DNA from 2 places in the Tissierella carlieri genome. Region 2 is predicted to be linked to the other one. Evidence: riboswitches for the same ligand, from Rfam matches in the RefSeq annotation. Region 2 holds a riboswitch; the other holds the start of a gene.
What was found. Region 2 has a riboswitch for thiamine pyrophosphate ahead of thiD (bifunctional hydroxymethylpyrimidine kinase/phosphomethylpyrimidine kinase). Riboswitches for the same ligand answer to the same signal wherever they lie in the genome.
Positions count from the first base shown of each region.

Region 1: linked by a shared signal. The riboswitch ahead of thiT (energy-coupled thiamine transporter ThiT) and the one ahead of thiD (bifunctional hydroxymethylpyrimidine kinase/phosphomethylpyrimidine kinase) in region 2 are both predicted to bind thiamine pyrophosphate.

Region 1 covers NZ_JAHLOH010000053.1:74,196-77,414, reverse strand. The annotation lists gene rpmB (50S ribosomal protein L28) at 1-60, shown strand, start outside; gene KQI38_RS19375 (hypothetical protein) at 102-272, opposite strand; gene KQI38_RS19370 (thiamine diphosphokinase) at 359-994, opposite strand; gene thiT (energy-coupled thiamine transporter ThiT) at 1,164-1,712, opposite strand; TPP riboswitch at 1,770-1,869, opposite strand; gene rpe (ribulose-phosphate 3-epimerase) at 1,908-2,555, opposite strand; gene rsgA (ribosome small subunit-dependent GTPase A) at 2,557-3,219, opposite strand, start outside.
Region 2 covers NZ_JAHLOH010000050.1:47,686-50,904, forward strand. The annotation lists gene cytX (putative hydroxymethylpyrimidine transporter CytX) at 1-378, opposite strand, end outside; gene thiD (bifunctional hydroxymethylpyrimidine kinase/phosphomethylpyrimidine kinase) at 378-1,199, opposite strand; TPP riboswitch at 1,279-1,377, opposite strand; TPP riboswitch at 1,465-1,563, opposite strand; TPP riboswitch at 1,650-1,748, opposite strand; gene KQI38_RS18425 (aminotransferase-like domain-containing protein) at 1,835-3,184, opposite strand.

The DNA of each region.
Region 1 (3,219 bases), on a different contig from region 2:
AAAAAAGTTAATGTATGTACTAGATGTTTAAGATCTGGATATGTTGAAAGAGCACTATAATTATGTAATAAAATAAGGCTTCCATATAAAAATGGTAAGCCTTATTTTATTTTTAGGATCAATGCTCCCATTATAAGTAATCCGATTCCAATTAATATTAGAAGTACTTCTATAGGTATAAACTTAATAATTATTAAAAAACCAACTGCAGCTAAAGTTATACCTATTATTTTTCTCATTTTTTGTATATACCTATAGTAAAACCTCTTCATAATCAACACCCCTATAATACTTTATTATATTGTATTCAAACATTAAAGAAATAGTTACAAAAAGCTTAGGATAATTATCCTAAGCTTTAATCTTTTGAAATAAATACTAATGCTTTTCCTCTATGAATTTCAATTATTCCAATATCATCAATAATTTTGTTACTGATTCCGTGGGTAGATCCAAATTTAATAAATTCTCTATCTAAATTATAGAAAAAACCCTTTAAAGATATAATTATTCCCTCTTCTACTATTGGTACAATAGAGATATATTTATCCTCTAAATACTGTAATTCCATATAGTTGTCTATTAAATAGATAATATTATTATCATCTATGATTTTTCCCTTAATTCCTTTATCATGTAAAGTATTTAGCAAAAATATATTTGCCATGGTATGGTCTTGTCTAGTTCCTGTCACTCCCATTAGTATAATTTCCTTATACTCTTTATCTATTAAATATTCCATAGCAAGGGCAGTATCAGTTGCATCTTTAATAGATGAATACTTTTCCACAGTTATATTGTTATCTTTTATATAATTTAATGCAGATTCGCTAATAGAGTCTAAATCGCCCATTACTAAATTAGGCTTTTTATTGATTTTTGCAAGATGATTCATTCCTCCATCTGCACATATAATAAAATCAGATTCCTTAACTACTAACTCTAATATACTATAATCTGTAATAGTCCCACTTGAAATGATTAACCCTTTCATTTACATCATCCTTTTTTATAACGAATAGGAAAGTTCTACGTTAATAGTATAGTATTAAGAACTTTCCGTCAATGAATTTTAAGCAAATTGTCCAAATCTTTGATTTTGTGCAAGTAACCTATGCAGTGACCAAGAAAAACTTCTGCTAATTTTCATTTAGAAGTTTTTCTTATTTTGCTTTTATTGCCTTATTTAATGGTTTCCAAATAATTGCGATTACAATACAAGAAATAATTAATTCTGGAACTAAATAATAAGCATTATATTCAATTGAATAAATCCAAGGATTTTTATCTCCAGCATATTCAGCAAAAAAAACTACACCTGATAAAACATGTGATATCATTCTTCCCAATATCCCTATAAATACAGCTAAAAAAACATTTAAATATCCTTTAAAAGAATTCTTGTCCTTTATATAATATGCAATTCCAGCTAAACCTAGCAAACCAAAAGCTAGCGGATAGTCTAACACAAATTGAATTGGATGATAGAAATAAGGTTTTAAGATAAATTGTAATATACCATAAGTACTTCCTATGGCTAATCCCGGTATTAAACCCCAACGAATGGCAAATAAAATAATTGGAATCATACTTCCAGCAGTAACTGATCCTCCCATAGGTGCCTCATAGACTTTAATATAACTTAGTATAGTAGCTAGAGCAATCATCATACCACCTTCTGTCAACATCTTTACATCCCATCTTTTCACCATAAAAACTCTCCTCCTTTAAATTAATAAACCCATTACCAACGTAGGCAATGGGTATTTAAAGGCTAATACACACTTCCCTACGCTAGCATTACCTAGGTCAGGTCATAAGGGTCGGGATAAATCCACTCTCAGCCAATTGGCTCCCCTAGTGTTAATCTTCTTCAATTAATTCTATTATAGCATATAATTATTAATTTACAACTGTTTAAATTGTCTAGTTCTATGTTCTATATCTTCTGCTCCAAATACATCTGAACCTGCTACTAATAAATCAGCACCACAATTTAAGATTTCCTTGGCATTATCTAATTTCACTCCACCATCTACTTCAACAATAATATTTAGTTCTCTTTCATCAATTATTTTTCTTAGTCTTTTTATTTTTCCCTTCATAGACTCAATGAAGGATTGTCCCCCAAACCCTGGATTCACTGTCATAATAAGAACTAAATCTAAATCCCCTAAAACATACTCTATAGACTCTAATGGTGTAGCAGGGTTTAGTGATACGCCTGCCATGATGCCATAGGATTTTATCTCCTGTATAGTTCTATGAAGATGAGTAGTTGCCTCTTGATGTACAGTTATTAAATCAGCACCTGCATCAACAAAATCCTTAATATACCTTTCAGGTTTATCTATCATTAAATGTACATCAAAAGGGATTTTAGTAATTTTCCTCAGTTTCTTTATTACTGGAGGTCCAAAGGTAATATTAGGTACATAGATACCATCCATTACATCTAAATGAAGATAATCGGCACCACCATTTTCTATTTTCTTTATTTCATCCTGTAAATTAGCAAAATCTGCTGAAAGTAATGAAGGCGCAATTTTAGCCATATTAGTACCTCCTAATGTTTTTTATTTCTTCAAGGAAAAGTAAATAATTTTCGTATCTCTCCTTAGCAATATTTCCTTCTTCTACTTGTTTCTTCACTTCACAATCTGGTTCATTTCCATGTAAGCAACTAATAAATCTGCAATTTTCTCCATATTTATATATTTCTTTAAAATAATTTTTTAATTGAATCTCTTCTTCAATAAAATCTATATTTAAAGAACTAAAACCTGGAGAATCAAGAACAAAGGCATTATCGTGTAATTCTAAAAGTTCAACATGTCTAGTAGTATGTTTACCTCTTTTAGTCTTAGTGCTTACATCACCAGTCTCCAGCTTGAAATTCCTATTAACTGCATTTAATAGAGATGATTTTCCAGCACCTGAAGGACCAGCAAATACTGATATATTATTATCTAATGCAATTTTTAATTCATCAATACCAATTCCCGTTAGTACGCTAGTATTTATCACTCTATATCCTATATTTTCATAAATAGTTTTCAGTTCTAATGCCTTCTCTGGCATTAAATCAGACTTATTTATACAAATCATAATTTCCAGTTTTTCATGCTCAGCCATTATAAGAAATCTATCTAATAGCCAAGTATTAACATCTGGCTTTTTTATGCTCATGACTATTATAGCTTGAGTAATATTTGCTAC
Region 2 (3,219 bases):
ACACCATAACCTTTCATTCTGATAGCCCCAAAGATGATTTGTAATTCCATCAAATGCTTTTGCTCCGTTAATAATCATAATTGCAGTCCAACCAAGAAGCTGTAATATATTAATCCACGAAAACCCAAATGAACCATATTTACCAAAAGAAATGCGAACAGATTCAGCAGCAGAAAGGCCAGTTTTTGCACCAATCAGCCCCGCTGGAAAAAGAATAGCTCCTCCAATTACATGACCAATAATAATAGCCCAAATACCTTGGGCTAGTCCCAAAGGAGCAAGCAAGGCTCCTGTCATAATTTCAGCAATAGATACTGCTGCACCAAACCATAATAATATTTGACTAAAGGTAGACACCTGTTGATTTTCATTTTTCATTATAAATCTCCTTTACTTTCCTTAATATTCAAACCATTTTTATATAGGTCATAAAAATGATGTGTTGGTCCATTACCCTTACCAATGTTTAACGAATGTTCAATTGCTGTAGTAATATATTTTTTAGCCTGCTTTACAGCAATAGGCATAGTCATACCAAGTGCAAGATTGGAAGCAATAGCCGAAGAGAAAGTACAACCTGTTCCATGAGTATTTTTTGTATTTATACGCTGAGTTTCAAAATAATAGAACTCTTTACCGTCATATAAAATATCCAGTGCATCTCCAATAGCATGACCACCTTTAACAAGAACATTTTTACACCCCATATCATAAATAAGCTTTGCTGCTATTTTCATATCTTCTGTACTGCTTATCTTAATATTTGATATCTTCTCAGCCTCTGGGATATTAGGTGTAAGTAAATCAGCATAAGGTAGTACAACCTTGATCAACGTATCTATGGAATCGGGGTCCATAAGTGGGCAACCATTTTTCGCATACATTACAGGATCAATTACAACATTACACGGCTTATATTGCTCCAGTTTTCTTGCTACTGCCTCCATACAAAGTTGTGTAGACAGCATACCAATTTTCACAGCGTCAACCTCAATATCCTCAAATACTGCATCAATCTGCTTCTCAATCATATCTGGAGTAATATTTTGTATATCGATAACACGGCTCGTATTTTCTGCTACTACTGAAACAATGACACTCATTCCAAACACCCCATGTGCAGAAAACGTCTTTAAATCTGCTTGTATCCCAGCACCTCCACTACAATCTGATCCAGCAATACTAAGTACCTTTTTCATTGAAATTCCTCCCTTTGTTCTTTATATATAATAAATTAGGGTACTTCTCTACACGGAGAAGCACCCTAATCAAATACAATAATGTAAGTGATTTGCTTCCCTACGTTGGTATTAACCAACAGGTTCAAAGGGTCAGGTTTTACCTTCTCAACTATTTATAGTCCCCCCGCAAATGTTAATTATATTCATTTTTATACTTAATAACTCTATTTTAAATAATAATAGGGTACTTCTCTACACGGAGAAGCACCCTAATCAAATACAATAATGTAATTGATTTGCTTCCCTACGTTGGTATTAACCAACAGGTTCAAAGGGTCAGGTTTTACCTTCTCAACTATTTATAGTTCCCCCGCAAATATTAATTATATCAATTTTTATACTTAATAACTCTATCTAAATAATAATAGGGTACTTCTCTATACGGAGAAGCACCCTAATCAAATACAATAATGTAAGTGATTTGCTTCCCTACGTCGGTATTAGCCAACAGGTTCAAAGGGTCAGGTTTTACCTTCTCAACTATTTATAGTCCCCCCACAAATATTAACTATATTGATTATATCCCATAGTAATAACATAATCAAGCTACAAAAGTATAATTTTTTCTTTAGCTTTTATAAATACTATTATTTTTATTCAGCTTTCATAACTGAAATTATAGTAGCCAAAGCATCTATACTTTCTTGTGGAACACCAGATATGCAAATCCTTATGTAGTTATAATTCCTCTGATTCTTCTCTTTAGACCATTTTTCTGGAAAGAATTCTAATGCTGCTTTTACAAGAATCCCATGATGTTCAAGTTTCTTTTCAAATTCTACAGCCTCTATATTCTCAGGCAGATAGAGCCATATGAATATTCCATGTTCTGGAACATACCAACTGAAACCTAACGGGCTTAATGATTTAACGATTTTAGCTGCCTTCTTAAGTTTAGTTTCATAAGATTTTTTGACTTTTTTAATATGTTTTTCGTACATTCCTGATTTTATAAAAATATCCAGTGCTGCTTGTGGAATTTTTGATGTATTCAAGTCACTAATATGCTTAATATTAATCACTTCCTCAATCATGGATTCTGGAAGTACTGCTGCTCCCATCCTTATTCCAGGCATGAAAGCCTTTGAAAAGCTTCGTATATAAATAGTACGTTTGCTTATATCATAATAATGTATTGACATAGAACCTTTTCTTGAGCCTAAATCTGCTAAATAGTCATCTTCTATAATAAGCACATTATATTTATAAGAGAGTTCGGCAATTTTCTGCTTGTCTTTTTCAGAAAGAGTATAACCGGTAGGATTATGATGTCTTGGTATAACATAGAAGGCAGTAATTTCACCTGACTTAAATATTATTTCCATTTCTTTATAGTCAAAACCATCAACTCTCCTTTCAATTCCTATAATATCAATACCTAAATGATCTGCCAATTTTAAAGCAAGACTGTATGTAGGAGATTCAACAAGTAATTTACCTTTACTTTTCCCAAATAGATATTGAAATACTAACCCTATAGCTTGTTGGGCTCCATTGGTAATTATTATCCTTTCAGCAGCAGTATATATTCCGTCCTTCTCAAATTCATACTTTAATGTATCCCTTAAAGAAGATAGTCCACCACTAGATTCATATTCAAACAATGTATTTTTATACATATCAACTGCCTTATTCATTACATGAGTGAATTCTCTATATGGAATAAGTTTTTCATCTGGCTTAACTGTCCTAAAATCCACCTCTTCCTGCACCACCTTTAACCTTTCTTCTGAATCAATCAAGTAAAAACCTCCGCGAGGAATACTATATACCTTATGCTCCCTTTCCAATTCGTTATATGCTTTATTTACAGTTATTTTATTTATAGAAAGGTATGAAGATACTTCTCTGCAACTTGGAAGCCGCTGACCATTTTTTATTTTCCCATCCTTAATTTCTCTAAATATAAAATCCTTAACCATCTCAACTTTACTTTTTTTCATCATTTTTCACCTCTACACCATATTTTGTAATAGTA